Regions from separate parts of the Anoxybacillus sp. FSL W8-0104 genome, predicted to be linked through region 4. Evidence: riboswitches for the same ligand, from Rfam matches in the RefSeq annotation. Region 4 holds a riboswitch; each other region holds the start of a gene.
What was found. A riboswitch is a leader RNA that binds a small molecule or an ion and turns the genes downstream of it on or off. The one in region 4 is predicted to bind S-adenosylmethionine.

Region 1 (7,976 bases), 1.8 Mb from region 4:
TCCCTTACGTATTGTGACGTAAACATGAACAAACTATCATCGACGCCATATGCGTCACAAGCGGCAAACAAGGGGGCGTATCGTGTGGGCAAACGAAATAAATCAAAACGTTTCGTTCAACAAGGTGCTGATGCGGTTTATAAACATGATGAGCGCATTCCGTATCATATGACGTATGAAGAAGCGGAACAACGCAAAGCAGAAAAAGCGGATCATACGAATCTCGGGGGATTTTAATATGGGTAATCCGTTATTTCAACAAGCAAAAGAAGCGGTCGCTAAAGCAAAAGAGGAAAAAACAGAACGCGCCATCGCTGTAGCGAAAAATGCGCTCTCATCCGCTTTTGCGAATGCGAACGATGCGGAACGAAGACAGTTGCACGATTTGCAAGATGAGCTCGATACATTGTAAAAAGCTGCGCGTCACGCGCAGCTTTAATCTTTTCGGAAAAACCCGACGACTTCTGTCGTTTGCATAATATTTGTAAACGCCTTTGGATCGACTTCTTTAATAATTCGTTTTAAATCAAACAACTCATAACGTGTAATAACGATCATAAGCATATCTTTATCTTCGTTTAAAAATGCTCCTTTCGCCGGAATGACGGTAATGCCACGAATCATTTGTGACTTGATCGCTTGCTTCATCTCTTCCCCTTTTGTCGTAATAATGAGCGCAGTTAATTTTTGATGGCGCGTATGAATCGCATCGATGACGCGCGTCGTCACATATAACGTCACGAGCGTATATAACGCTTTTTCCCATCCGTACACATATCCAGCGGTTAAAATAATAATCGAGTTTAACGCAAAAATGTACGTCCCGACCGAACGATCATTGACGCGAGACAATACGAGCGCAATAATATCTAATCCGCCTGTTGACGCCCCCCATTTTAACGTCCAGCCCGTTCCGACTGCTGCAATCACTCCGCCGAAAACGGCGTTCAATAAAATGTCTTCAGAAAGCGGACGAACAGGAATGATTTCAAGAAATAGCGACATAAACACAACGCTTAAAAAGCTATAAAACGTAAACGATTTTCCTACTTTTTTCCATCCTAAAATGGCCACAGGAATGTTAAATAAAAAAAGCAATAAACCTGTCGAAATAGCATAAGGCGTATAGTCGCCTACGACTTTGGAAATGAGCTGCGCCGCTCCAGCAAACCCACTCGTATATACGTTCGCTGGAATTAAAAATAAATTCATGCCGATGGCGTTTAATAATCCGCCAATGACGACGACAAACAGTTTTTTTACGTCCACAGAACATCCTCCTACAAAGCGATAAAAATTGTTTTTTTTCATAATAATCGCTACACTTAAAATAAGTACATACATAGGGGTGATTGAAATGAATATTAAAATTATAGCGGATAGCGGGTGCGATTTGCCACTTTCTTTTATACAAGAAAAACAAATTGCTTTTTTACCGTTAGCTGTTCATATAAACGACAAAGACTACGATGATCAACTGACGATCCAGCCAAAGCAAGTATACGATGCCATGCGCGCAGGCGACGTACCGAAAACATCGCAAGCAAAACCAGCGCAAATGGAAGAGCTATTTACGACGCTCGCCAAAGAAAACATTCCTGCCATTTATATCGCCTTTTCCTCTGCTTTATCCGGTACATATCAAACAGCGGTCATGATAAAAAACGATGTGCTTGAACGATACCCTGATGCAAAGCTAACGGTTATCGACTCGAAATGCGCATCGCTCGGTCTTGGGCTTGTCGTAAAAAAAGCCGTTGAGCTTGCAGAAAGCGGTATCGCATATGAAGATGTCGTGACGACCATTGAAACGTATTGTCGCCATATGGAACATATTTTTACCGTTGATGACCTACAATATTTAGCGCGCGGCGGTCGCGTCAGCAAAACAGCAGCATTTGTCGGCGGGGTATTAAACATTAAACCACTTCTTCACGTCGAGGACGGGAAATTAATCCCGATTGAAAAAGTGCGTGGACGGAAAAAAGTGTTGAAACGAATGGTCGAGATCATGCGAGAGCGCGGAGCAGACGTGCAAAACCAGCTCATCGGCATTAGCCATGGCGATGACGAACAAACGGCGCTCGAACTAAAAGCGATGATTGAAGAAACGTTCGGCTGCAAACAATTTTTCATTTCTGAAGTCGGCGGCGTCATCGGAGCACATGCCGGACCGGGAACGATCGCCCTCTTTTTCTTGAATAAACAGCTTGGGCATTGATTACACTACCCTTTAAAGGGGTGACGAAGCGATGACAAGCGACAACGACAAAAAAGCAAAAGACAATAACGCGAAACGACACGAAAAAAATATGGAGCGCGAAAAAAATCGCCAAGCTGGCAAGCGCGCCTACTCAAAAGAAACGAACCATTTGTAAACAAAAAAGATGCTCGCGCGGAGCATCTTTTTTACTTCGTTTGAATAGAAAGCATAATAAAGATTTTGTAAAGTTGTTCATATGTCAACAACCGACTATAATGGAAGCACAATATTTGTTTGAGGTGATCCATATGTCAAAAGAAAGTTCATTTGATATCGTGTCAAAAGTCGATTTGTCGGAAGTCACAAACGCCGTCAACATCGCGTTAAAAGAAATTCAAAATCGCTATGACTTTAAAGGGAGCAAAAGCGACATTTCGCTTGAAAAAGACGAGCTTATTCTTATTTCCGACGACGAGTTCAAACTAGAACAACTGAAAGATGTGCTCATCGGCAAACTTATTAAACGTGGCGTCCCTACAAAAAACATTCAATACGGAAAAGTGGAAGCTGCGTCTGGCGGAACGGTGCGCCAGCGTGCGAAACTCGTTCAAGGCATCGACAAAGACAACGCGAAAAAAATTAACACAATCATTAAAAATACAGGTTTAAAAGTGAAAAGTCAAATTCAAGAAGACCAAATTCGCGTCAGCGGCAAAAGTAAAGACGATTTGCAAAAAGTCATCGCCGCGATTCGCGAAGCAGATTTACCGATCGACGTCCAATTCGTCAACTACCGTTAAGAAGGCTATGCGCCTTCTTTTTTCTTTTCTCAAATAAAATAGTTGAATATTTCTAAAAAATCAGTTACATTTATGAGTAACTTCATACACATCATCTTATCGAGAGAAGGGGAGGGACTGGCCCGATGAACCTTCAGCAACCTGACGATCGTCAAGGTGCTAAGTCCAGACAAGCGATTCGCTTGGAAGATAAGAAGGAGCGTACGACGTCTTCTTCTTATGGAGGAGACTTTTTTATTTGAAAAAGAAACGGAGGAATGGACGTGGGATTGCTAAATGATTTAAAAGAACGCATCGTCATCGCCGATGGAGCGATGGGGACGTTATTATATGCGCACGGCATCGATCGCTGTTTTGAAGAATTAAATGTGACAAAGCCTGAAGAAATCGTTCATATTCACGAAGCGTATATCGATGCAGGAGCTGAAGTCATCCAGACGAATACGTACGGAGCGAACTATGTAAAGCTCGCCCGCTACGGATTGCAAGATGATGTCAAACAAATAAACGAAGCAGCCGTTCGGCTCGCCAAGCAAGCCGCAAAAGGACGCGCCTATGTGCTCGGCACAATTGGGGGACTCCGCAGTACAAATAAAAGCACCATTTCGCTCGAAGAAGTGAAACGAACGTTTCGCGAGCAACTGTACGTCTTGTTAAACGAAGGCGTCGATGGCCTGCTGCTTGAGACGTATTACGATTTTGAAGAACTGCAAACCGTTCTTTCCATCGCTCGCCAAGAAACGACGTTGCCGATCATCGCCCACGTCACCTTGCACGACATTGGCGTCTTACAACATGGCATGCCGCTTGCAGATGCGCTGTGTCAACTCGAACAGCTTGGCGCCGATGTCGTTGGCTTAAACTGCCATCTCGGTCCGTATCATATGTTGCGCTCGCTTGAAGAAGTGCCGATTCCGACGCGCGCCTTTTTATCGGTGTACCCAAACGCAAGCTTGCCGCAATATCGCGACGGACGGTTCGTTTATGAAACGAGCGAACAATATTTTGAAGAAACAGCGCGCGCCTTTCGCGATCAAGGAGTTCGACTCATCGGCGGATGTTGTGGAACGACGCCGAAACATATTTCCGCTATCGCTCGCGCCCTGTCCGACCGCACACCTGTATATGAAAAAAAAGTGAAACAACGGCATACAATCGTCGTGCAAGAAGCGGAACAAACATCTGCACCTTCCCTAGCTGACATCGCACGCACGCGCCGTTCGATCATCGTCGAGCTCGATCCACCAAAAAAGCTCGGCTTAACAACATTTTTAGAAGGCGCCAAAGCGTTGAAAGAAGCACATATTGATGCGCTAACGCTTGCTGACAATTCGCTAGCAACACCACGCATTAGCAACGTCGCTGTCGGAACGATCGTCAAACAACAACTGAACATGCGCCCGCTTATTCACATTACATGCCGCGACCGCAATTTAATCGGCTTACAGTCGCACTTAATGGGGCTTCATACGCTCGGCATGACCGATGTGCTCGCTTTAACCGGCGATCCATCAAAAGTCGGCGACTTTCCAGGGGCGACATCCGTCTACGATTTATCGTCATTTGACCTCATTTCGTTAATTCGTCAATTTAACGAAGGGCTTTCGTATTCTGGAAAACCGCTCGGACAAAAAACGAACTTTTCCATCGCTGCGGCCTTTAATCCGAACGTACGCCATTTAGATAAAGCGGTGAAACGACTAGAGAAAAAAATTGAATGCGGAGCGCAATATTTTTTAACGCAGCCGCTATATAGTGAAAAACAAATCGAAGACGTATACGAGGCGACAAAACATTTGGCGACGCCAATTTACATCGGCATTATGCCGCTTACAAGCGCTAGAAACGCCGACTTTTTACACCATGAAGTACCGGGCATTACATTGTCTGATGACATTCGCGCTCGCATGGCCGCTTGCGCCAATGACCCGATTCAAGCAACAAAAGAAGGATTGGCAATCGCCAAATCGCTTATCGACGCAGCATTCGATTTATTCCAAGGTATTTATTTAATTACACCGTTTTTACGTTACGATATGACAGTCGAACTCGTTCGCTACACGCACGAAAAAGAGCGGCTCAAAAAAGAAAGGACGGTTTACCATGGCTAGTTTACTCGAACAGCTTGAAAAGAAAATTTTAATTATTGACGGGGCAATGGGAACGATGATTCAAGCCGCCAACTTAACAGCGGATGACTTTGGCGGTGAAGCGTACGAGGGATGCAATGAATATTTGACGATCACCGCCCCAGAAGTCATTGCCCACATTCATGAAGCTTATTTTGAAGCGGGCGCGGACATCGTCGAAACGAATACGTTTGGCGCAACGAACATCGTATTAGATGAATACAATCTCGGACATATCGCCCTTGAGTTAAATATCGAAGCGGCAAAGCTCGCTAAGCGAATCGCGGAGCAATATTCAACGAGCGATTGGCCACGCTTTGTTGCTGGTTCGATGGGACCGACGACGAAAACGTTATCTGTTACAGGCGGAACGACGTTTTCTGAACTTGTCGCCGCATACGAACAACAAGCGCGTGGACTATTACTTGGCGGCGTCGATCTTCTTTTATTAGAAACGTGCCAAGATACGTTAAACGTCAAAGCCGCTTTTCTAGGCATAACCGAAGCGTTTAAAACGGTCGGAAAACAAGTGCCGCTTATGATTTCTGGAACGATTGAACCGATGGGAACGACGCTTGCCGGACAGACGATCGAATCGTTTTTTATTTCGATTCAACATATGAAACCATTTGCCGTCGGCTTAAACTGTGCAACCGGTCCAGAATTTATGACCGATCATTTGCGCACGCTCGCCTCCCTCGCCAATACAGCCGTCAGCTGTTATCCAAACGCCGGTCTTCCGGACGAAGAAGGACATTATCACGAAACGCCAGACATGCTCGCGAAAAAAATTCGCCAATTTGCCGAGAAAGGATGGCTAAATATCGTCGGCGGCTGTTGCGGTACGACGCCTGAACATATTCGCGCCATCGCTGAAGCCGTTCGCGACGTGCCACCGCGCGTCATTCCGAAACAGTTTCCGATGCATGCCGTCTCTGGCATTGATGCGCTCGTTTACGATGAGACGATGCGCCCGCTTTTCGTTGGAGAACGAACGAACGTCATCGGTTCGCGCAAATTTAAGCGGCTCATTGCGGAAGGAAAATATGAAGAAGCGGCAGAAATTGCTCGCGCTCAAGTGAAAAACGGGGCGCACGTCATCGACATTTGTTTAGCCGACCCTGACCGCGATGAAAAAGAAGATATGGAACAATTTATTCAACAAGTCGTGAAAAAAGTGAAAGTGCCGCTCGTCATCGACTCGACAGACGAAGACGTCATTGCCTGCGCTTTATCGTATTCACAAGGAAAAGCAATTATTAACTCGATTAACTTAGAAGACGGCGAAGAACGATTTGAAAAAATTGTTCCGCTTCTTCATCAATACGGAGCAGCGGTCGTCGTCGGCACGATTGACGAACAAGGCATGGCGATCGAAGCGAAACGAAAACTTGATATCGCCCTTCGTTCATACGATTTACTCGTCAACAAATACGGTGTCTCACCGCACGACATCATTTTCGATCCGCTCGTTTTTCCGATCGGCACAGGAGATGAACAATACATTGGTGCAGCGAAAGAAACCATTGAAGGCATTCGCCTCATTAAACAACATTTGCCGAACTGTTTAACGATGCTCGGCATTAGCAACGTCTCATTCGGTTTGCCACCTGTCGGGCGCGAAGTGTTAAACTCCGTCTTTTTATACCATTGCACACAAGCTGGTCTCGACTATGCGATCGTCAATACCGAAAAATTAGAGCGATTCGCTTCCATTCCTGAAGAAGAAGTACGTTTAGCCGAGGCGTTGTTATTTGACACAAACGATGAAACGTTAAACGCGTTTATTCAATTTTATCGCGATAAAACGAAACAGCCGAAACAAGCAAACGTCCATATGACGTTAGAAGAACGGCTCGCCGCATATGTCGTTGAAGGAACGAAAGACGGGCTCATTGAAGATTTAACGCTCGCATTACAAACGTACAGCCCACTTGACATTATTAACGGTCCGCTTATGAACGGAATGGACGAAGTCGGTCGTTTATTTAACGACAACCAACTCATCGTCGCCGAAGTGTTGCAAAGTGCGGAAGTGATGAAAGCCGCGGTCGCCTTTTTAGAGCCGTATATGGAGAAAAACGAAACGAGCGTGAAAGGAAAAGTGCTGCTTGCAACCGTCAAAGGAGATGTACATGACATCGGTAAAAATTTAGTCGACATTATTTTAAGCAATAACGGGTTTCATGTCGTTGACTTAGGCATTAAAGTGACACCACAACAACTCATCGAAGCGGTGCGACACGAACAGCCCGATATGATTGGCTTATCAGGACTGCTTGTTAAATCCGCACAACAAATGGTGCTTACCGCCCAAGACTTAAAACAAGCCGGCATTTCGTTACCGATTTTAGTTGGCGGAGCGGCTCTGTCACGCAAATTTACCGATACGAAAATTGCCCCTGAATATGACGGTATCGTTTTGTACGCCAAAGATGCGATGGAAGGACTGACGCTAGCCAATCGCATCGTTCAACAAGATATCGTCTATGAGAAAAAAGAAAAAGTGGAACATGTAACAAAACAGCAAAACGCTGTCACTGTCATGACAAAGTCCAATGTGAAGCAAGCACCTATTTACGTTCCGACCGATACAGAAAGGCATATATTACAACACATTCCGCTTTCACACATTGAACCGTACGTCAATTGGCAAATGTTGCTCGGACACCATCTCGGCTTAAAAGGAAACGTCAAACAGCTGTTGGCGGAAGGAAATGAAAAAGCGATCATGTTAAAAGAGCTCATCGATGAATTACTTGCCGAGGCAAAACAAACAAGTTCGCTTGCACCAAAAGCAGTATATCAATTTTTCCCAGCAACAAGCGACGGCGATACGGTGAT
Region 2 (7,976 bases), 1.6 Mb from region 4:
GTACTTCGCTTATGTCGATCGTTGCCTTGATGACTGTTTCTTGTTCGCTTCCTTCTGCAAGAATATTTCCCCACGGATCGATAATCATCGAATGCCCAGCAAACGTGTTGTTCGGGTCTTTTCCTGCGCGGTTGCACGCGACGACGTAACATTGATTTTCGATCGCTCGCGCCATTAATAACGTGCGCCAATGATGAAGGCGCGAAAGGGGCCATTCCGCAACGACAAATAACACTTCCGCACCGTTTAGCGTATGCGCGCGAATCCATTCTGGAAAGCGAATGTCATAACAAATGACGCCTGCGCCCGTCACACCGTCAAGCGAAAATATACCCGTCGTTTCCCCAGCTTGCAAATGTTTATGTTCATCCATCAATTTGAACAAATGAAGTTTACTATATTCACAAACGACATCGCCGTTTCGATGGACGATATACATCGTATTCGTTATGTTGTCCGCCACTTTTTTCGCGACCGATCCACCGACGATATGCACACGATACGTGCGGGCAAGTTCGGAAAGAAACGCCTTCGTTTGTTCGCCGTTTTCATCGGCAATATGAGTAAGCCTCGTTAAATCGTAACCTGTCGTCCATAGTTCAGGTAAAACGACGACATCGGCTTCTTTCGCGATTTGTTCCATGTAGCGCACGACTGTTTGTTTATTTTTTTCCGGTGCTCCAAACGCAATGTCCATTTGCACGCAAGCGATATTCATCTCATTCACCTCAAAAAAATTTTCTTTACATTTTGATTTTTACGATATATGATTCTTGACTAGAATTTCAACCTTTTTGTGAAGTAGGTGTGAAAAATGAAAACATTTCCGCAATCGAACTTGTTACAGCAACTTCCGAAGCAATTTTTTGCTTCGCTCGTGCAAAAAGTGAACGCAGTCATTGCCAAAGGGCATGATGTCATTAATCTCGGACAAGGAAATCCAGATCAGCCGACACCAGCGCACATTGTAAGCGCGATGCAACAGGCGGTAGCAAAGCCTAAGTATCATAAATATTCACCATTTCGCGGCTATTCGTTTTTGAAAGAAGCAGTGGCGACGTTTTATAAACGCGAGTATGGCGTGACGATTGATCCTGAAAAAGAAGTCGCTATTTTGTTTGGCGGAAAAGCAGGGCTTGTTGAAATGCCGCTTTGCTTATTAAATTCGGGCGATGTTGTGCTCGTTCCTGATCCCGGTTATCCAGACTATTGGTCGGGGGTCGTGCTTGCGCGGGCGCGCATGGAAATGATGCCGCTACGGGCGGAAAACGGCTTTTTACCTAATTACGAGGAGCTAAACAAAGATGTCGTTCGCAAGGCGAAACTGATGTTTTTAAACTATCCGAACAATCCGACCGGCGCAACCGCAACGAAATCGTTTTTTCAAGACACGGTTTCGTTTGCTGAAAAACATCGTATCGGTGTTGTACACGATTTCGCATACGGAGCGATCGGCTTTGACGGGAAAAAGCCAGTAAGCTTTTTACAAGTCGAAGGGGCCAAAGACGTCGGCATTGAAATTTATACGTTCTCAAAAACGTACAATATGGCAGGATGGCGCATCGGTTTTGCGGTCGGTAACGAAAGCATGATCGAAGCGATCAACGTATTACAAGACCATTTATACGTCAGCATGTTCGGGGCGATTCAAGAAGCGGCAGCAGTCGCACTACTTGATTCGCAACAATGCGTCGCCGAGCTTGTCGCGACGTATGAAGCAAGAAGAAACACGTTCGTTCATGCATTGCGTGACATCGGCTGGGATGTGCAAGCGCCAGCAGGTTCGTTTTTCGCTTGGCTTCCGGTGCCAAACGGCTATACGTCGGAAACGTTTGCTGACCTTTTGCTTCAAAAAGCGCACGTGGCGGTCGCTCCGGGCATTGGGTTTGGCGAACATGGGGAAGGCTATGTGCGCACAGGGCTGCTCACAAGCGAAGCAAGACTTCAAGAAGCAGCGGAACGCATCGGGCGGTTGCAACTTTTTTAAAAAAATGATTGACAAACGCCACATGTGCTGTCATAATTCGAATTAAATTTGTGAAAAACGAACTGTTTGAAAAATTTTATACATTGCGAATTCTTATCAAGAGTAGGCGGAGGGACGAGCCCGATGAAGCCCGGCAACCGACTTAACAAGTGTTAAGCACGGTGCTAATTCTCGCAGCAGTGCGCTGAGAGATAAGAAGAGACGAACGATTGAGCCTCTTCTTATGAAGAGGTTTTTTATTTGTAAAGGAGTGGGAGTATGATTACCGCAACGTATTTGATTCATGATGACAAAGATTTGGCGAAAAAAGCGGAAGGAATCGCGCTTGGGCTCACTGTCGGTTCGTGGACCGATTTGCCGCAGCTTGAACAAGAGCAGTTAAAAAAGCATAAAGGCATCGTCGACTGTATCGAACAGCTGGACGAAGACGAGCGCGTCAATACGTATTTCGGGAAGCGGCTTAAACGGGCGCTCGTGCGCATTTCGTATCCGAGCGTCAATTTTAGCGCCGATTTTCCAGCGATTTTGACGACGACGTTTGGGAAGTTGTCGCTTGACGGAACGATTAAACTCGTTGATCTTACGTTTTCGGATGAATTAAAACGGGCATTTCCCGGTCCACGCTTTGGCATTGACGGCATTCGCGAAAAGCTTGGCGTCTTTGACCGTCCGCTTGTGATGAGCATTTTTAAAGCGGTCATTGGGCGTGATTTACAATACGTCACCGAACAATTAAAACTGCAAGCGCTTGGCGGCGTCGATCTCGTCAAAGATGATGAAATTTTGTTTGATAACGACCTTACCCCTTTTGAAAAACGGATCGTCGCAGGAAAACAAGCGCTACAAGACGTGTACGAACAAACAGGGCATCGGACGTTATATGCGGTCAATTTAACAGGTAAAACGTTTGAACTAAAAGACAAAGCGAAGCGTGCGGCGGAGCTAGGGGCGGACGTGTTGTTGTTTAACGTGTTTACATACGGACTTGACGTGTTGCAAGCGCTTCGTGAAGATGATGACATTCGTTTGCCGATTATGGCGCATCCGTCGTTTAGCGGAGCGATCGCTTCGTCGCACGTGTATGGCGTCAGTTATGCGCTTTTACTTGGGAAATTGTTGCGCATGGCAGGGGCAGATTTTTCGCTCTTTCCATCGCCGTACGGAAGCGTTGCGCTTGAAAAGCAACAGGCGCTCGCCATTTCTGAGGAGTTGACGAAAGAAGATTTGTTTTTACGCGCATTCCCTGTTCCATCTGCCGGCATTCATCCAGGGCTTGTGCCGCTTCTTATGCGCGACTTTGGCATCGATTGTGTCATTAACGCGGGCGGTGGAGTGCACGGACATCCGCAAGGCGCTGTCGGTGGCGGGCAAGCGTTTCGCGCCGCGGTGGAAGCGGTGCTTTCTGGGCGTTCGCTTCATGAGGCTGCGACGGAAAACGAAGCGTTAAAACAAGCGCTTGACTTATGGGGGAGCGCATGATGAAGCCGGTCATTTTTTGCGATTTTGATGGGACGATTACGTTAAACGATAATATTATTGCTTTAATGAAACAGTTTGCTCCGCCGGAGTGGGAAGCGATCAAAGACGATATATTGGCGCAGGCATGTACGGTGCAGGAAGGAGTCGGGCGCATGTTTTCGTTGTTGCCGACGACGCTGAAAGAAGACATCGTGCAATTTCTGATTGACACCGCCCGCATTCGCGACGGATTTTCCGACTTTGTCGCGTTTACGAACGAACGGCAAATCCCGCTTTATATCGTGAGCGGCGGCATCGACTTTTTCGTTTATCCGCTGCTTGACGGACTGATTGAAAAAGAGCGCATTTTTTGTAATAGCGCCGATTTTAGCGGGGAAACGATCCACATTACGTGGCCGTATGCGTGCGATGAACATTGCGAAAATGAATGCGGGTGCTGCAAGCCGTCGCTTCTTCGTAAACTCGCGCCAAAAGGGGCAAAAACGATTGTGATTGGCGATTCCATTACCGATTTAGCGGCGGCGAAACTAGCCGATCACGTCATCGCGCGCGACTTTTTACTTGAAAAATGCCGTGAGCTAAACTTACCGCATACGCCGTTTACGACGTTTTATGACGTCATTCATGTGTTGAAAGAGAGCGAGGTGATTGTATGAAAGAGAAATGGGAAGAGCTAGCGGAAGTCAAACGAGAGCTAGCGGCGCGCGACTGGTTTATGGCGACAAGCGGCAATTTGTCGCTGAAAGTGAGCGATGAGCCGCTTACCTTTCTTGTCACCGCAAGCGGAAAAGATAAACGAAAAGAGACGGCGGAAGATTTTTTACTTGTCGATGCTGACGGACAGCCAGCGGAGGCGACGCACTTGAAACCGTCCGCAGAAACGTTATTACATGTCGAAATTTACAACAAAACGAACGCCGGTTGCGTTTTGCACGTGCATACGGTCGACAACAATATCGTTTCAGAACTGTACGGTGACGAAGGGGAAGTCGTCTTTTCGAATCAAGAAATAATTAAAGCGTTCGGATTATGGGAGGAAGATGCACAATTTCGCATTCCGATTATTCCGAATTTCGCCCATATTCCGACGTTAGCAAAAGCGTTCGCCGACCATGTCCATGGAGATGCTGGTGCGGTGCTTATTCGCAACCACGGCATTACCGTTTGGGGAAAAGATGTGTTAGAGGCGAAAAAGTTTTTAGAAGCGTGCGAGTTTTTATGTCAATATCATGTGAAATTATTGCTTATTAAACGATAAGGGGGAAAATATGTATGGCAGTCATTAAAGTGCGAAACACAGGGGAAGTGATTGAAGGAAAAGAAAACGTTGCGGCGTTTTTAAACAACCAAGGGGTGTTGTATGAACGGTGGGATGCAAGCAAACTTCCTGCTCATTTACAAAACAAGTTTGTATTAACAGACGAAGAAAAAGCGGACATTTTAGCGACGTTTCAGACGGAAATTGAAGATTTAGCGAAGCGGAGAGGCTATAAAACGTGGGACGTCGTGGCGCTTTGTGAACAAACGCCAAATTTAGAAGAGTTGTTGAAAAAATTTGAACAAGTGCATACACATACGGAAGATGAAGTGCGGGCGATCGTCGCTGGTCATGGCATTTTCGTCATTAAGGGCGATGAACAAACAGGTTATTTTGACGTTGAACTAGAGGCAGGCGACGTTATTTCCGTACCAGAAGGAAATCCGCATTTCTTTACGTTAATGGACGACCGTCAAGTCGTTGCCGTCCGTTTGTTTATTGATCCATCCGGATGGGTGGCACATCCATACGTAGAAAAAGAAGGGGAATAACGCCCCTTCTATTTTTTTGTAAACAGCACAACGCCTGTGATCGTAATGAACGAACCGATCCATTGTGCCACCGTTAACGTTTCATGAAGCAATATGTATGCAAACAATGCGGTAAAAAGCGGATTAAAATTTAAAAACATCCCTGCTGTTGTGGCACCGACTTGTTTCACGCCGACGTTCCAAAGAAACATCGCAAGCACTGTCGCCCCGATGCTCGTATAGATGAGCGCAAGCAAAAACGAGACGTTTACGTGATGAACGGAAAAGGAAGATACAAATGGCAACAATCCAACGACGCCAAAGACGCCTGACCAAAACGTTGCCGCAAGCGGAGAATACCATTTCATGACCGCTTTTGCGCATGCGGAATAGATGCCCCAAACGATGACGGCAGCGATCATCCATACATCGCCGATATTGACGTGTAGCACGCGATGAAGCTGTCCGTGCGTCATAAATAAAAGGACGCCGATAAGGGAGACGGTCATGGCTAACCATTGTCTCATCGTCAGTTTCTCACGGTATACGACGTAAGCAACAAGCGCAATCGCCATCGGATTTAACGTTGAGATGAGCCCGACGTGATCGGCCGATGTGTAGCGAAGCGCCTGAAACATAAAAACGTTAAATAATACGACGCCTGTCATGCCCATCGCAATAAGCGGGATAATGCCGCGTTTTTGCAGGCGGACGGACCGTTCTTTTTTTAATACGATCGGAAATAAAAAAAGAACTGCGATCGTCCAGCGCATAAACGTTAATGAAAGGGGGGAGGCGTGCGGCACGAGCAGTTTGCTTGCGACAAAGTTGCCTCCCCATAGTGCGCTTGTCAATAAAAGAAGCATATAATATTTCGACATGATCCTCATCCTTTAAAACGTTTCGATTAAAAAGACCATCAGTAACAATCCGATAATAAAGGCATACGTGGACGATTGTTCGTTTCCGTCGCCATGGCTTTCCGGGATCAACTCTTTATAAATGATAAACAACATCGCGCCAGCTGCGAACGCCAAACCGTACGGAACGAGCGAATCGACGACGGACGTTAAATAATAGCCAGCGATCGAAGCGACGAGTTCAATAAGTCCTGTGCCCATCGCCATGAAAAACGCTTTTCCTTTTGAAATGCGTTGATTAAATAAAAAAAGCGCAACGAGCAATCCTTCTGGAGCGTTTTGAAAGCCGATCGCTAAGGCGATTAAGTTGCCGATTTCGCCCCCTTCCCAAGAGGCGTAGCTCACGCCAACTGATAGTCCTTCCGGGATGTTATGGAGCGTAATGGCGGCGAGCACAAGGAGCGATTTTTTATCAACAGCTATGCTGCTTTCAGTATGCTTTAAATCAATATGCGGCACCATTTTTTCAAGAAGCGTTAACGTCAATACGCCGATGCATAGTCCAACCGCAAGCGAGAGAAACGTTCCTGAAGATAGCGCTTGAGGAATGAGGCCGAGCATGGATGCTGCCATCATGACTCAAGCGGTAAACGCAAGCAACATATCGCGCCATTGGTGCGTAAGGGAGCGCGATAAAAATAAAATGGGAATCGCGCCAGCACCTGTTGCTAGCGCAGATAACGTACTGCCAACAAGCATGTCAAACATGTTTCCACCTCCTACTGTAAAGGAAGGCGAACGGTAATCGTCGTTCCTTTATTTTCTATACTATGAATGTCGATCGTTCCTTCATGCATGTCAACGATTCGTTTACATATGACAAGCCCGAGTCCTGTTCCCGTTTGCTTCGATGTGACAAACGGTTGAAACAGTTTGTTTTTTACGTCGTTTGGAATGCCGCATCCATTGTCCGCCACTTGCAGCACCGCCCAGTCGTTTTGTTTCGTCAGCAAAATCGTTAGCTCACCGCCATCGGTCATCGCTTCGATCGCATTTTTTGCTAAATTTAAAACGACTTGTTTTAAATGGTCTTTATAACAGCGAATAGGTAAAGGTACGCGAGCGCATTGCAACGAATACACGACGTTATGCAAATGCGCTTGCGATTCAATAATTGGATGAATGCTTAAAACGATATTGTTCAAATCGCACGTTTCAAGTTTTTGTGCCGTCGGTTTGCCGAGAATTAAAAACTCATTGACGATGTCGTTAATGCGTGTAATTTCGTTTTGAATGACCGAAAAATAAAGTTGTGATTCGGTATCTTTATGCTTTTCACTCAACAGTTGGATAAATCCTTTAATGCCGGCAAGCGGGTTGCGAATTTCATGCGCGGTGCTTGCGGCGAGTGTGCCGACTAATTCAAGTTTTTGTGCTTCGGTCTCTATGCGTTCAAGCATCGTTTGCCGTTTTAATAACCAATATTGAATCAGTAGCCAAACAATATGGATGGCGACGATCAGCAATAAGATGTATGGAAGGGATGTTTGCACATTTTGTTTCATCGTTACGTGCGGCACGTTCGCTTCAATTATCCATGGTGCATAATTTAAATGAACCGTCACCGTTTGTTGTGATGGGCGAATGTCGTTTGTTGCCAACAACATCGTTCCACGCTCATCATATAAACGAAACGATGCGTCTTGGTCAATGATTTTCATCCGTTTTTTTATGTAATCCATACGTAATTCCGCCACAAAAAAACCGACTGTATCACTTGTTTTTTCATCGACAATCGGTGTGACGATTGTTGTTGTATGATCGCTGTCAATGACCGTTTGTTTTGTCGTTTTCGCCAATCG
Region 3 (7,976 bases), 1.9 Mb from region 4:
ATCATGTGTTTGTACCCATTGTTGTGCTCTATAAAGGGCACGCGTAAATTTTTCGATGACATCTTTATTTTTGTCGATAAAACTTTGTTTTGCCATAAATGTCGTATATGGGAGATGACCAGATTCCGTTCCGAATGAAGCGACAATATATCCTTTTCCTTCTTGTTCAAAAATGCTAGCAGTTGGCTCAAATAGTTGGACGAAATCGCCTGTTCCGCTTGCAAATGCATTGGCAATATTTGCGAATTCAATATTTTGAATGAGGTTTAAATCTTTGTGCGGGTCAATTCCGTGTTGCTTCAAGACGTATTCTCCGACCATTTGCGGCATGCCGCCTTTTCTCTGTCCTAAAAATGTACTTCCTTTCAGTTGATCCCATGTAAAGTTGGCGATTGGTTTTCGTGAAACTAAAAATGTACCATCGGTCTGTGTCAATTGCGCGAAATTGATGATCGGATCAACAGCTCCTTGGCTATACACGTAAATGGACGTTTCGGAACCGACGAGCGCAATATCCGCTCCGTTTGATAAAAGTGTCGTCATCGTTTTATCGCCGCCCCACGTCGTATTCAGTTCGATATGAAGCCCTTCTTCAGCAAAAAAACCTTTTTCAATTGCCACGTATTGTGGAGCGTAAAAAATGGATCGAGTTACTTCTGCAACGCGTAACGTTTTTACATCATTTGATGAGCAGGCTGTAAGTAAAAACATTAAAATAATGAGCAAAAACCCCCATTTTCGCATGTGTTTCCCCTCTTTCCTGTCGTTTGCTTTATCGTATGCGCCTAATAAAAATGTGTGAATGATCTAAAAAGAAAACCGCCGAGCACATCCCCCGACGGTTTAATTAATTGAATGTAAGGCAATCAATTCATATGTAACGATCGTTGTCTCGTTTTCAAGAACAAGTTTTTTGACAACAGCTTGCCCTGTTGCTTCTCCGTGTTTTGTTCGTCTTACTTCTAATGGGACATCAAGCGGATATAAACGATAGCCTTCTTTTTGTAATACAAATAAGTTGTGTTCAATTCGTTTTTCTTTTCCATTTGTGACGATCATTGTTTGTACTTCTAACGGCATACCCATAGGATCACTCCATATTCCACATTTTTACCTTCATTGAAACACATTTATGACGATTACACAACTGCATTTCATATATTGATACTATATCATATAAATAAATCATATGATCTAGTGATAAATTTTATTGACAGGACAAAAATGTAAATGGTACGATGACAATAAGTTTGAAAGAGAGATGTTTGAATATTCATTTCTTTTTTGAACGAAGTGTTTACGTATGAGGGGAGTTTTTTATTGATGAAACAATTTCATTCATTTGGGTGGTATGCGGCTCGCATTGCCCCGTATTTGCCTGAGGAAGCGTTCCGTCCTGTTCCGTCTCGTCTGTTTGGTGGTCTTGCTTACATGCTCGTTTTAGTTAGCAGCATTGTCACGATTTCTTTATTTGATCTCCATTGGTTATGGAACGGATTGCTTTCAGTTGTTATTGGATTTTGTTTTGCTGGTTTAGGGTTTTTAGGACATGAAATTTTGCATGGAACAGTTGTCAAACGGGCGTGGCTTCGTGATTTGTTAGGAGGCATTGCATTTTTGCCACTTTGCACAGGTCCAAAGTTGTGGAGAAAATGGCATAACGCAACGCATCATGTGCATACACAACATGAGGAACTTGATCCGGATGCGTGGCCAACGATCAAACGTTTAGCTCAAAGTCGTTTCCTCCGTTGGGTTTATCGCATTCCGTTTCCGATTCGTGCGGCTTTTTCGTTCTTGTCTTTAGCAGGGATGTTTACAGTTCATTCGCTTCATATGCTTCTTCATTTTTGGAAGGATTTTGAAAAAGGAAATCGTCGTGCCGTATTCTGGCAATTTGTCTTACCATGGTCGGTATGGATTGGGTTATTGTTGATGATCGGAGTAGAAAAATGGCTCTTTGCGTTCGTTCTTCCACTACTTATTGGAAATACGATCGTGATGGGATACATTTCAACGAACCATCGCTTAAATCCGCTCGTTCCAGTTAACGATCCATTAGCAAACAGCTTAACTGTCATCGTTCCGAAGTGGGTCGACATATTGCATTTTAACTTTTCGCACCATACAGAACATCATTTGTTCCCAGCGATGAGTTCAAAATATTATCCGCTCGTTAAACAATATATTAAACAACTACGGCCGGATCGTTATTATGAAATGCCGATGACAAAAGCGTTAATTGCGCTATGGAAAACACCACGGCTTTATCACGAACAAACAGAACTAATCGAGCCGCGTGAAGGATATGTATACGGCACGCTTGGATATGGATTAAATATAGATGACCTTTCGCATAAAGTGAAAGAAAATGTTATAGGAAAAATGGTAAAAGAAAAATAAAGCGTCGCATCTCGGCGCTTTTTGTTTTTATAAAGAAAACAAGACGTGGACAATTCGCCACGTCTTATTATTTTCTTGCATGTTTTATTATAGGGGAGATGTGTCATTGAAAGCTATTTCATTTTTTCTTTTAATTTGCTTTTAATATAATTTTTCGTCTTCTCGTCATTTTTTAGCCTCCTTTTGTTCGTTTTTATATACCACTATATGTTCCATTTCGTAAATGGTTTGTACAAACTTTGTACAAACAATAAAAAAAAGAAAAAAGCTGCCGAAACAGGCAGCTTTTGTTGTTTACGCGATTGGCCCACCGAGTTTTTCGATGCGTGGATCAATGTTTGTGAATTTTTTGAAGTTTTCCTGGAACTTCGCCGCAAGCTCTTTTGCTTTTTGTTCATACGCTTCTGGATCGGCCCATGTGCTTTTTGGTTGCAGCACTTCATCAGGCACACCGGGAACGTGAAGCGGAATATGCAGACCGAAAATCGGGTCTTGAACGGTTTCGACGTTGTTTAATTCTCCTTCTAACGCCGCTTTGACCATCGCGCGCGTATACGATAGCTTCATCCGTTCGCCAATGCCGTATCCGCCTCCCGTCCAGCCGGTGTTGATTAAAAATACTTGAACGCCGTGAGCATCGATTTTTTGTCCAAGCATGTCTGCATATCGTGTTGCTGGAAGCGGTAAAAACGGTGAGCCGAAGCATGTAGAGAACGTTGCTTCCGGCGCTGTCACTCCGCGCTCTGTGCCTGCTAATTTGCTCGTATATCCGCTTAAGAAATGATACATTGCTTGTTCTTTCGTTAATTTACTAATTGGCGGCAATACCCCGAATGCATCTGCTGTTAAAAAGACGATCGTATGCGGATGACCTGCAATGCTTGGTTGAACAATATTATCCATCGCTTCAAGCGGGTACGCCGCACGCGTATTTTCAGTTAACGTTGCATCGTCGTAATTTGGTATGCGCGTATCTGGATCCATCATGACGTTTTCTAATACGGAGCCGAAGCGAATCGCATCGAAAATTTGCGGCTCTTTTTCACGTGATAAGTTAATGCATTTGGCATAACATCCACCTTCAATATTAAAAACACCGTTGTTTGACCAACCGTGCTCGTCATCGCCAATTAGGCGACGGTTTGGATCAGCAGAAAGCGTTGTTTTTCCTGTACCAGATAAACCGAAAAAGAGCGCGACATCACCTTCTTGACCGACGTTTGCTGAACAGTGCATCGGGAAGATTCCTTGTTCTGGCAATAAAAAGTTCATGACAGAGAAAACGGATTTTTTCATTTCACCAGCATATTCTGTTCCACCAATAAGCACGGTACGACGTTCAAATGAGATAATAATAAACGTTTCTGAACGCGTGCCGTCAACAGATGGATTTGCCTTAAATGTTGGTGCAGAAATGACTGTAAATTGTGGTTCATGTGTTTGTAATTCTTCCGCTGTTGGACGAATGAACAATTGATGGGCAAATAAGTTATGCCAAGCAAATTCATTGATAACTTGAATCGGTAAGCGATAAGCAGGATCGGCGCCTGCAAAGCCATTAAATACAAATAGTTCTTCTTTTGTCATTAAATAATCGGTCACTTTGTTGTAAAGTTTATCAAATACTTCTTCAGAAATTGGTTGGTTGACAGTTCCCCAATCAATTTTATGTTTAACAGATGGTTCTTCTACAATATATTTATCTTTTGGAGAACGGCCTGTATATTTTCCGGTTGTTGCACAAATCGCTCCTGATGAAGTTAGGATGCCTTCTTTCCGAGTTAGTACTTTTTCTACTAGTCGTGGTACAGATAAGTTATGAAAAACCCCATCCCTTTGTAAGAGCGTTGATAATTTGTTTGTCAGTTCAATGGAATTCATTGGACAAAACCTACCTTTGTTTGATTTATCTTTATGTAAAAAGTATAACACATTTTGATAAATAGTCCATACTAATTCATGTATTTTTCTTGAATTTATTTTAGACATCATAAAGGGAGAAAAAACGTTGACTCGCTTATGATAGATGTGATATGATGCTGAGATGAACGGATACTCTTATCCCGAGTTGGTGGAGGGGGACAGGCCCGATGAAACCCAGCAACCGTCACATACGTGAAAAGGTGCTAACCTGTGGCAAGGGGACGCCCTTGAACGATAAGAGTGAAAGGCGCAGACAAATGCAAGAACCTTTCCTCTGAGGGAAAGGTTTTTTTCACGATAGACCATAATAAGAGGGATGAGTACCGTATCATTTGTCATTATACTGAGGAGGAATGTTTGAATGCCTAAACGTCGTCTGTTTACATCTGAATCTGTAACGGAAGGGCATCCGGATAAAATTTGTGACCAAATTTCCGATGCGATTTTAGATGCGATTTTAGCGAATGATCCAAATGCGCGTGTTGCATGCGAAACGAGTGTAACAACAGGACTTGTTTTAGTGAGCGGAGAAATTACAACGTCTACATATGTAGATATTCCAAAAATTGTTCGTGAAACGATTCGCGAGATTGGCTATACACGTGCAAAATACGGTTTTGATGCCGATACGTGCGCCGTATTAACGTCAATTGATGAACAATCACCAGACATCGCGATGGGTGTTGACAAAGCGTTAGAAGCTCGTGAAGGGCAAATGACAGATGAAGAAATCGAAGCGATCGGTGCAGGAGACCAAGGATTAATGTTTGGTTTCGCGTGCAACGAAACGAAAGAGCTTATGCCGCTTCCAATTTCACTTGCCCATAAACTTGCGCGCCGTTTAGCAGAAGTGCGTAAAGAAGACATTTTACCATACTTACGCCCGGACGGAAAAACGCAAGTGACAGTGGAGTATGATGAAAACGGCAAACCTGTACGCATTGATACGATCGTTGTTTCCACACAACATCATCCAGAAATTACGCAAGATCAAATTGTGCGCAATATTAAAGAACATGTCATTCAACCTGTCGTTCCAGCGGAGTTGATCGATGAAAACACAAAATATTTCATTAACCCAACAGGTCGTTTCGTCATCGGTGGTCCACAAGGTGACGCAGGGTTAACAGGACGCAAAATTATCGTTGACACTTACGGTGGTTATGCTCGTCACGGCGGTGGGGCTTTCTCAGGAAAAGACCCAACGAAAGTAGATCGCTCGGCAGCATATGCGGCTCGTTACGTAGCGAAAAACATTGTCGCAGCAGGTCTTGCGGATAAATGTGAAGTGCAATTAGCATATGCGATCGGTGTGGCGCAACCTGTATCGATCTCAATCGACACGTTCGGCACAGGCAAAGTATCTGAGGATGTATTAATTGAAGTGGTGCGCAACAACTTCGACCTTCGCCCAGCAGGCATTATTAAAATGCTCGATCTCCGTCGCCCGATTTATAAACAAACAGCAGCTTATGGTCACTTCGGCCGTACGGACATTGATCTTCCTTGGGAGCGTACAGATAAAGCGGAAGCGTTAAAACAACAAGCGTTACAGTTAGCGAAGTAAGGAAAAGAGGAGAGTTACAAGATGTAGCTCTCCTTTCCTATTTTTTAAGTAAGAACAGAAAGTCAACTACCCCCACTTAGCTAACGCTTGAAGTGAGGGCTTGCAACTCCCCAGAAGTGCAAACGGACTCTGTCCTCCTTCCTTGACTTGGGGTTGCATCAGGGGCAGGTTGACGACTACCCAACGACGCAGGTCATGCCTGCATCGTTACCGATTCTCTCGGCATGTCTGTTGGCAGTACTTGGCTTCCACACACAACAGACGAACCCACGCTCGATGTTTTACGGTTACAACGTTTCCTGTAACCAACTCCATACATCGAGTAGCAGTTACTGGAGTGCCTTTATTAAACGGTTTTCTCCACGCCTCTATTATATCATACACAAAAGAAAGGGGGAACGCGCATTCCTCTCCCACTTACTCCCTTTGTTCGTTGAAGTGGGAGTCTCCTGCGCGAAATAGGATGAAGCCCTAAGTAAATGCGCGACACGGCAACGCTAACAGCAATAGGTAAAAGACAAACAGCAAGCGCTGGAGCGTATAGTAAAAACGGAACGATGACAGAAAATATTGCAGTCGTATGTCCTGATGGAAATGAATGGTCAGTTAATGGGTTTTTTGTTACTTTCGTTTTATGCAGTGAAATATACGGTCGTTTGCGAGGATATATTTTTTTCATCATTGTGACAGGAATATGGCTAAGTGCTAAGGCGATCGCACTTGCGATAGCAGTATCGCGCCATTCATCCCGCAATAGCCAAATGGCTAGCATAACCGATGTAATTGAAAATGTAGCCCCTCCAACGTGTGTAATTGAACGAAAATAGGTGTTTAGCCATTTTTGATCAAAATAACGATTAATGCTGTAAAATAACTTGCACTCCCAATCGTACCATTTTCGTAACATAAGCAAATCCCCCTGATTTTATGATAAAATACATATGTGAAGTCAATAATAAAACAATGTAAAAATACCACGCTTATTTGTCGCGTGGTTTGTTTACTTGAAGTGATTTATAATATTGTCCTTTTTCGACATATTCGCGACGAATGCGTGCCATTTCACGCTCATCTTCTTCAGTTAATTCACGAATCACTTTCGCAGGACGACCGAATGCAAGTGTGCGTGGCGGGATTTTTTTTCCTTGTGGAACGAGGCTACCAGCGCCGATAAACGCACCTTCACCAATTTCGGCACCGTCTAAAATGATGGAGCCCATGCCGATGAGGGCACCTTTTCGCACGATGGCACTATGTAAAATGACCTGATGGCCAACGGTGACATCATCTTCAATAATAAGTGGATTGTTTGGACTTTGATGCAGGACAGAATTGTCTTGAATGTTCACACGATTGCCGATGATCGTTGGTGCAACATCTCCGCGAATGACAGTGTTAAACCAAACGCTCGTTTCCTCTCCAATCGTTACATCGCCTGTAATAGTAACGTAATCGGCGATGAAAGCAGAACGTGCAATGTTTGGTGTGTGTTCTTTATATGGATAAATCATTTCACTCGTCCCTTTCGTTTCGTTTTGTTATATTTAGTGTACAAATTTTTCGTCTATTCGTAAACATAAAGGAGGGGTGTATATGTGGAAATGGGAAGGAGAAAACGCAAAAGGAACGATTGTAATCGTTCACGGTGCCGCTGAACATCACGGTCGGTATAAATGGCTTATTGAAATGTTTCGCACGCACGGTTTTCATGTTGTTGCAGGAGATTTACCAGGGCAAGGAACGACATCACGCAGTCGAAGAGGACATATTGATTCCTTTGACGAATATATCGAAGCGGTTGCCAGTTGGGTGCATGAAGCAAGCGTGTATGAGCAGCCTGTTTTTTTACTTGGCCACAGTATGGGGGGACTTGTTGTCATTCGCACATTACAAGAAAAGCGTCTTCCTGTGCGCGGTGTCATTTTATCTTCTCCATGTTTAGGGCTCGTTCACTATCCGTCCAAAGCACTTGAAATCGCCTCACGCATTTTAAATGTCATTCATCCGAAAAAGCGTTTTCCATTAGGGTTAACGGTGGAGATGGCGACTCGAAATGAAGAAGTGCGTGAGATGGATAAAAACG
Region 4 (7,976 bases):
TATCTTGCAAGACAAAAATTCTTCTTTGGTTTTCAAACAGGGGACATGGTTAAGGCTGTTGTCCCAAGAGGGAAATATCAAGGCGTTTGGTTTGGCGAAGTCGCATGTAGAAAGACTGGAAGTTTCGATATTAAAGGCAAGGACGGAAAGCGTATCGCACAAGGAATAAATTATAGATATGTCCAAGTCATTCAGCGATTTGACGGATATGCTTATGGAAAGGGGGTGGCGGAACTTGCGTAAGGTGCAATTCCTCCCCGTGCCTAAAGGCAGGGGCTTCCTTGCGTAGGTTTCGTGATCGTTGTGAAAGTTGTCTATATGTACACGCCATTATGTGGAACATGTCAAGTGGCAAGTCGTATGGTTGATGTACTTGAGCAGTTATTGCCATCTGTTACATTTGAACGTCAAGATTTAAACTACGTGCCGGACAAAGCGGTTGAGTGGTGCATCGAAAGCGTTCCGTGTTTACTTATTTTTCAACATGATAAACTTGTACAAAAAATATATGCTTTTCATTCTGTTCCATATTTATACGAAACGTTGCGAAAGCTGGCTGAATAAAGCCAGCTTTCGACATATTTCTTGGGAAATTGACGAGGAAACGAGACATTTGTCGAGCGTTTATAGCAGGAACTACTCGCATTTATATGGAAACAATGGATATTGAGAAATATGGAACGGGGGCGGTTAAATGAACATGTTAGCGCCGATTTTGCCGAGTGATTGTTTATATATTCAACTACAATGGGAGAGTCGAGAAGTATTATTATGCATATCGAAAGAAGGGATTCGTCGCGTAGAAGAGGTAGATGGCGAGCGAGTCATTACGATTCGTGGTTCGGCACAGGCAATTATGTCGCTATTGCAAGGGTCTTTAAAACTACAGCAACAACTGCGATTAAACGAATTGTCCGTCACAGCATCGTTTCGTCACATTTTATTGTTAGAGTCGATCTTTTTCCTTGCCAAGCCGTATGATGTTGTTCGTTGACGAGCAATATGTATCGTGTTAAAATTCTAAATATTCACAAATTATTACATGTGGGGGAGAAACGATGAAATTTGAAACGATTGCTGTGCACGGTGGCTTGCAAACGGATCCAGTAACGAAAGCGCGTGCAGTGCCAATTTATCAATCGAATGCGTATTTGTTTGATAACACAGAGCATGCGGCCAATTTGTTTGCGTTAAAGGAAGCTGGGTACATTTATACGCGCATTCATAATCCGACGGTAACGGTGTTTGAAGAGCGTGTCGCTCAACTTGAAGGGGGCATTGGTGCTTTAGCGGTAGCGAGCGGCATGGCTGCTATTACGATGGCAATATTAAACGTCGCTCAAGCGGGAGATGATATTGTTTCTGCTTCGACGTTATATGGAGGAACGTACAATTTGTTTGCGAATACGTTGCCGAAATACGGCATTACAACACATTTTGTCGATCCGTCTGATCCAGAAAATTTCCGTGCGGCAATTACACCAAAAACGAAAGCGATTTTTGCTGAAACAATTGGCAACCCAAGCCTGCATGTGTTAGACATTGAGGCAGTTGCGGAAATTGCGCATGAAGCAGGCATTCCGTTGATTATTGACAACACGTTTGCGACGCCATACCTTTGCCGGCCAATCGAACACGGAGCGGATATTGTTATTCATTCGGCAACGAAATGGTTGCTTGGTAACGGAACGACGTTAGGTGGTATCATTGTCGATGGTGGAAAATTTGATTGGCATTCGCCGAAGTTTCCAGCGTTTACGGCGCCAGATCCAAGTTACCATAATCTCGTATACGCAGACATCGGTGCGGCGGCGTATATCGTCAAAGCACGCGTGCAGTTGTTACGTGACTTAGGACCGGCGATTAGCCCGTTCAACGCCTTCCAGTTTAATTTAGGGCTGGAGACGTTGCATGTCCGCATGAAAGAGCATATTGCCAATACGAGAAAAATCGTCGAGTATTTGGACAACCATCCAGCAGTTAATTGGGTGTTGTACCCTGAACATGACAATCATCCAGCAAAAGAGCTAGCGAAAAAATATATGCCAAAAGGGGCAGGAGCAGTCGTTGTCTTCGGCATTCAAGGTGGCCGTGAAGCAGGGGCTACGTTAATTAACAACGTTAAGCTTTGGTCGCATGTTGCCAACGTTGGCGATGCAAAAAGTTTAATTATTCATCCTGCAAGTACAACGCATCAACAATTAAGTGGAGAGGACTTAAAAGCATCCGGTGTGACAGAAGATATGATTCGTTTATCGGTCGGAATTGAAAATGTCGATGATTTAATCGAAGACTTAGAACAAGCGATTGAAGCGGCGACAGGGGTACGGTCGATGTATTCGCGGGTGTAAATATGAAAGGTGCTAGTTAGATTTTTCGACTAGCACCTTTCATTTTATGAGTTGTAACCGCAGCGCTTCGGCAACCGCTCCTGTTCGTGACGAAACCCCTAATTTTTCGAAAATAGAAGAAAGGTGACGTTCCACTGTTCGTTTGCTTATCTTTAGCCGTTCGCTAATTTGTACACTCGTTTGATCATCTGCCAACATTTGTAGTATATTGATTTCAATGTTTGTTAAACCATGCTTTGTTGAATACATAGTTTCACTATCCACCAAAAAATATTTTTCTCCTTCGTTGCTGTATCGGATCATATGTGCTAAATGAGTGGAAACTTTTTCTTTTGACAATACGACGGATACACCTGCCTCATGCGCAGATAAGGCGAGCGGTGGATAGTTGCATAGCATAATGACATTTATTGTGGGGTATATTTCCTTCGCATTTTTTATCCAGCCCAATGCTTTTATTATGTGCATGTGCACATTTATCACAATGACATCTGGTACATGTATATGTATGAAAGTATCTAGTGAATCGATACAAGAACAAGAACCGATAACTGTTATATTGCTTTCGTTTTCCAACAATTTTTTCAACCCAAGCAAATAGATAGGGTCAGAATCAATAAGCAATGTACGAATAGCCATGCAATTTCTCCTCCACTTTTTTACTAGATTCTACTTCATTTAATAAACTTTGTCATTTATTTTGAAGAAATTGGCGGATTTTCGCCAAAAAATTGGCGGAAAATACGGATTTTTTTCTTTTCTATTTTTGGTAAAATGAAAATAGCTGATCAGCTATTTTTGGGAGAAGAAGCGGAGGAGTATGAGCAATGTATAAGTTGAAATAAAGAACGTCCGATTTTTATACAATATGTTGTACCTATGGTGAGTAATCAGCTAAATAAAAATTTCTGCTTATATTCATGATACCGATGTTTAACTGGCGCTAATGTACAAGTCTATCTCATTATGGACAAGTAGCGGAGAACTAGCATTACAATTGGACTATGTGAGGAGAGAAAATAATGAAAAGTAAATTTAGAAGGCTTATTTTAGTTGCTACCCTAGCACTAACTGCTACTCTGTTATTAGATGGTTTTTTTGGGTCGTTAATTACTACTGAAGCTAGTACGCTCCCGAAACGAGTATATAAAGAGGGGAATGTAACAATTACAGTTACTCCTGCAGTAGGGAGTTCAATGGCAAAATTAAGCAATTCAAAATCAAAAATTGCTCCACTTGATACGATTGTCCGAGGAAATAAAGAAACAAAAACGGTTCAGAGTATGTATGGTACAGTGACGATGACAGTTACGTACGATCGAAATCTAACGACTAAGACTTCTACTATTACGGGGATTTATTCTTTAGTAAATACAGATTCTTACTTGAAATTAGTTGATAAATGGTATACATCTAGTGTTGCACAAGCTGACTACTATGACTCCTTTCATAAAGTGTACGTAACGATTAGAATTACAAAAGAAGAATGTAATTAAAGGGTCCGTTTGGCATGTAACTATGTATGCCTACAATTGGAAAGTTTAACTTCATTTTTTGAACTGAAGAGGCTGATCTGAAACGCTAATGCGTGCTGGGTCAGTCTTTTGCATTTTAACAAAGCGGTGGGTTGTTCGTAGCCCGACATCCGAAGAGTAGCGATTTCTCATGCTATATATTCCGTTCACTTGATTATGAAGGGGAAATAGTTGAAAAATTTTTATTGACACCGTCCTTCTTTCGATGATATACTCACCTTTGTAATTTAAAATGATCCTCAAACATATTAAAACGTTAACTGAATAAAGCGTTTAAAAGCGCTCTTATCAAGAGAGGTGGAGGGATGTGCCCGATGAAACCCGGCAACCGTCAGCGCTGCTGAAATGGTGCCAATTCACACAAAGCGTTTGCTTTGAGAGATAAGAGACAGAATGGACGATTCGCGCCTTTCTGTTCTCTTGAGCAGAAAGGTTTTTTTCATGGAAGGAAGGTGACAGCAACGTGATCACATTATCGAATGTAACAAAAGTGTACAAAGCAGCAAGTGGACATGTGACCGCTGTTGATCGTGTGAACTTGCATATTGAAGCAGGAGAAATTTTTGGTATTATCGGCTATAGCGGCGCAGGGAAAAGCTCGCTCATTCGGTTATTGAACGGATTAGAAAAGCCGACGAGCGGTGAAGTCATTGTTGATGGGAAAGATATGGGGAAAATTAGCGGGAAGCAGTTACGCCAAGCGCGCCAACAAATCGGTATGATTTTTCAACATTTTAATTTACTTTGGTCGCGAACAGTGCGCGAAAATATTGCTTTTCCGTTAGAAATTGCTGGCGTGCCGAAAGAAGAACGGATGAAGCGCGTCGATGAACTCATTCAGCTCGTCGGTTTGCAAGGGAGAGAAAATGCGTATCCGTCACAACTGAGCGGCGGACAAAAGCAACGCGTTGGTATTGCACGCGCATTAGCGAACAATCCGAAAGTGTTGTTGTGCGATGAAGCAACATCGGCGCTTGATCCGCAAACGACCGACTCAATTTTAGACTTGCTTGTTGACATTAATAAACGTCTTGGTTTAACGATCGTATTAATTACACACGAAATGCATGTTATTCGTAAAATTTGTGATCGTGTAGCGGTCATGGAAAACGGAAAAATTGTCGAGATGGGCGAAGTGCTTCACGTGTTCCGCAAGCCAGAGCAGCCGATTACGAAACGATTTGTTCAGCAAGTCACAGAGCCGGAAGAAACGAAAGAGGCGATGTTGCATCTTCTTGAGCGATATCCAAATGGAAAAGTTGTACAGCTTACATTTGTTGGCGAAGAAGCTGAGCAACCACTCATCACGCACATCATTCGACAATTTGATTTGAACGTGAACATTTTGCAAGGGAAAATTTCGCAAACGCATCACGGTTCATACGGGGTGTTGTTCGTTCATTTAGACGGTGCGAATGACGAGATTGAGCGAGCGCTCGATTTCATTCGCCAGCAAGAAGTTGAAGTGGAGGTGTTGGCGAATGTTCAATGAACTATTTCCGAACGTCGTTTGGGATAAAATATGGGCGGCCACGACGGAAACGTTGTATATGACCGCCGTCTCCGTTGTCGCAACGTTTGTGCTCGGTATTTTACTCGGATTGTTGCTGTTTTTAACGTCTAAGGGAAACATATGGGAAAATCGTTTTATTAACGGTGTGATCGCATCGTTCGTCAACATTTTTCGTTCCATCCCGTTTATTATTTTAATTATTTTGCTCATCCCGTTTACAAAGCTTGTTGTCGGTAAGATTCTTGGGGCAAATGCCGCGTTGCCTGCACTAATTATTGGTGCCGCGCCGTTTTATGCACGCATGGTCGAAATTGCGCTTCGTGAAATTGATAAAGGTGTTATTGAAGCGGCAAAAGCGATGGGGGCGACGACAGCAACAATTATTTGGAAAGTGCTTCTCCCTGAAGCGTTGCCAGCACTTGTATCTGGTATTACAGTTACAGCGATCGCGCTCGTTGGTTATACAGCGATGGCAGGAGTTGTCGGTGCTGGAGGGCTTGGAAACTTAGCGTATTTAGAAGGGTTTCAACGTAACAATAACGACGTCACGTTCGTTGCAACAGTGCTCATTTTAATCATCGTCTTTATCATTCAGTTTATTGGTGACCTTGTCACTTCTAAAATAGATAAACGATAAAAGGGGGAAAAAACAAATGAAAAAATGGTTCTCTTTACTTGTTGCTGCAGTTGTTGTATTAGCGCTCGCTGCTTGCGGAAAAAGCGAAAGTGCCGAAGAAAAGACGAATAAGCTTGTCGTTGGTGCATCAAACGTGCCACATGCCGAAATTTTAGAAAAAGCAAAACCGATTTTAAAAGAAAAGGGTATTGAATTAGAAATTGTTACATTCCAAGATTTCGTATTACCAAACAAAGCATTAGCAGATAAAGAGTTAGATGCAAACTATTTCCAACACATTCCTTATTTAGAAGCACAAATGAAAGAACATGGCTATGACTTTGTAAATGCTGGCGGTATTCATATTGAACCAATCGGTGTATACTCTAAAAAATATAAAAGCCTTGAAGAGCTACCAAACGGTGCAAAAATCATTATGAGTAACTCTGTTGCTGATCACGGTCGTATTTTATCGATGCTTGAAGAAAAAGGACTAATTAAATTAAAAGATGGTGTCGATAAGACGAAAGCAACAATTGATGACATTGTTGAAAATCCGAAAAATTTAGTATTTGAAGCAGATATCGAAGCAGGATTGCTTCCGCAAGTGTATAAAAATGATGAAGGAGATGCGGTATTAATTAACGCAAACTATGCGTTAGATGCCGGATTAGATCCAGCAAAAGATCCGATTGCGGTTGAATCGCCAGAAAACAACCCATACGTGAACATTATCGCGGTTCGTAAAGGTGACGAAAAACGTAAAGAAATTCAAACGCTTGTTGAAGTGTTGCAATCAAAGGAAATTCAAGACTTCATTTTACAAAAATATAACGGTGCTGTTATTCCAGCAACGAAATAAGGATGCCCATTCGGGCGTCCTTTTATATTTTCTCGAAAACGACGCATGATAAAAAGGAAGGAGGAGTACATATGTCGATAGAACAAGGTTTACGCAACACATGCCTCATGTTGGACGAGCGTTTAACGCGTTTACTCACGTGCATTAAAAGGATAGGGCTCTCCTATCCTTTTTTACATACGTGATAAATTAAACCAACTTTAGAAACAGAAAAGTATCAAAATGCTTGCAATAAGGTTGCTAATACTTTTCATCTGTTATAAAATTGTAATGAGAATAAAGTGAGAATTACGTTTCATGAACATAAGCGAAACTGGAGGTATTTTTTTATGGCAACATTAACGATTAAAGATCTTCACGTTGCAATTGATGGAAAAGAAATTTTAAAAGGGGTTAACCTTGAAATTAAAGGTGGCGAGTTCCATGCGATCATGGGGCCGAACGGAACAGGGAAATCGACGTTATCCGCTGCCATTATGGGGCATCCAAAATATGAAGTAACAAAAGGAAGCATTACATTAGATGGGCAAGATGTATTAGAAATGGAAGTAGATGAGCGCGCTCGTGCTGGGCTATTTTTAGCGATGCAATATCCGAGCGAAATTAGCGGTGTAACAAATGCGGATTTCCTTCGTTCTGCTATTAACGCACGTCGTGGAGAAGGAAACGAAATTTCATTAATGAAATTCATTCGCCAATTAGACGAAAAAATGGCGTTTTTAGAAATGAATCCAGATATGGCGCATCGTTATTTAAACGAAGGATTTTCAGGTGGAGAGAAAAAGAGAAACGAAATTTTACAATTAATGATGTTACAACCGAAAATTGCTATTTTAGATGAAATTGACTCAGGCCTTGACATTGACGCATTAAAAGTTGTTGCAAAAGGTGTAAACGAAATGCGTAATAGCGACTTTGGCTGTTTAATCATTACGCACTATCAGCGTTTATTAAACTACATTACGCCAGATTACGTGCATGTTATGATGCAAGGACGCATCGTGAAATCTGGTGGTCCAGAATTAGCACAACGTCTTGAAGCTGAAGGATACGACTGGATTAAAAAAGAATTAGGCATTGAAGATGAAGTCGTTGAGCA

Region 1: it holds a riboswitch for S-adenosylmethionine, as region 4 does, so the genes downstream of both, NST18_RS03115 (bifunctional homocysteine S-methyltransferase/methylenetetrahydrofolate reductase) here and NST18_RS12585 (methionine ABC transporter ATP-binding protein) in region 4, are expected to answer to the same signal.
Region 2: it holds a riboswitch for S-adenosylmethionine, as region 4 does, so the genes downstream of both, mtnW (2,3-diketo-5-methylthiopentyl-1-phosphate enolase) here and NST18_RS12585 (methionine ABC transporter ATP-binding protein) in region 4, are expected to answer to the same signal.
Region 3: it holds a riboswitch for S-adenosylmethionine, as region 4 does, so the genes downstream of both, metK (methionine adenosyltransferase) here and NST18_RS12585 (methionine ABC transporter ATP-binding protein) in region 4, are expected to answer to the same signal.

The regions. Positions count from the first base shown of each region.
Region 1 is NZ_JBBOQU010000001.1:571,885-579,860, reverse strand. It holds gene NST18_RS03145 (hypothetical protein) at 25-237, shown strand; gene NST18_RS03140 (DUF3813 domain-containing protein) at 239-412, shown strand; gene NST18_RS03135 (YitT family protein) at 436-1,269, opposite strand; gene NST18_RS03130 (DegV family protein) at 1,358-2,221, shown strand; gene NST18_RS03125 (DUF3941 domain-containing protein) at 2,253-2,378, shown strand; gene NST18_RS03120 (YajQ family cyclic di-GMP-binding protein) at 2,512-3,003, shown strand; SAM riboswitch class I at 3,097-3,199, shown strand; gene NST18_RS03115 (bifunctional homocysteine S-methyltransferase/methylenetetrahydrofolate reductase) at 3,267-5,114, shown strand; gene metH (methionine synthase) at 5,107-7,976, shown strand, end outside.
Region 2 is NZ_JBBOQU010000001.1:750,038-758,013, forward strand. It holds gene NST18_RS04065 (carbon-nitrogen family hydrolase) at 1-718, opposite strand, end outside; gene NST18_RS04070 (pyridoxal phosphate-dependent aminotransferase) at 815-1,987, shown strand; SAM riboswitch class I at 2,078-2,185, shown strand; gene mtnW (2,3-diketo-5-methylthiopentyl-1-phosphate enolase) at 2,246-3,466, shown strand; gene NST18_RS04080 (2-hydroxy-3-keto-5-methylthiopentenyl-1-phosphate phosphatase) at 3,463-4,122, shown strand; gene NST18_RS04085 (methylthioribulose 1-phosphate dehydratase) at 4,119-4,724, shown strand; gene NST18_RS04090 (1,2-dihydroxy-3-keto-5-methylthiopentene dioxygenase) at 4,739-5,275, shown strand; gene NST18_RS04095 (DMT family transporter) at 5,284-6,135, opposite strand; partial or broken gene NST18_RS04100 (ZIP family metal transporter) at 6,148-6,882, opposite strand; gene NST18_RS04105 (ATP-binding protein) at 6,894-7,976, opposite strand, start outside.
Region 3 is NZ_JBBOQU010000001.1:465,048-473,023, forward strand. It holds gene NST18_RS02605 (ABC transporter substrate-binding protein) at 1-744, opposite strand, end outside; gene NST18_RS02610 (DUF2584 domain-containing protein) at 844-1,086, opposite strand; gene NST18_RS02615 (fatty acid desaturase family protein) at 1,324-2,403, shown strand; gene pckA (phosphoenolpyruvate carboxykinase (ATP)) at 2,698-4,284, opposite strand; SAM riboswitch class I at 4,459-4,567, shown strand; gene metK (methionine adenosyltransferase) at 4,688-5,893, shown strand; gene NST18_RS02630 (phosphatase PAP2 family protein) at 6,270-6,800, opposite strand; gene NST18_RS02635 (gamma carbonic anhydrase) at 6,874-7,404, opposite strand; gene NST18_RS02640 (alpha/beta hydrolase) at 7,487-7,976, shown strand, end outside.
Region 4 is NZ_JBBOQU010000001.1:2,373,688-2,381,663, reverse strand. It holds gene iscB (RNA-guided endonuclease IscB) at 1-243, shown strand, start outside; gene NST18_RS12610 (thioredoxin family protein) at 295-564, shown strand; gene NST18_RS12605 (hypothetical protein) at 695-994, shown strand; gene NST18_RS12600 (O-acetylhomoserine aminocarboxypropyltransferase/cysteine synthase family protein) at 1,059-2,351, shown strand; gene NST18_RS12595 (response regulator transcription factor) at 2,391-2,990, opposite strand; gene NST18_RS12590 (hypothetical protein) at 3,374-3,847, shown strand; SAM riboswitch class I at 4,169-4,274, shown strand; gene NST18_RS12585 (methionine ABC transporter ATP-binding protein) at 4,350-5,378, shown strand; gene NST18_RS12580 (methionine ABC transporter permease) at 5,368-6,036, shown strand; gene NST18_RS12575 (MetQ/NlpA family ABC transporter substrate-binding protein) at 6,053-6,877, shown strand; gene sufC (Fe-S cluster assembly ATPase SufC) at 7,207-7,976, shown strand, end outside.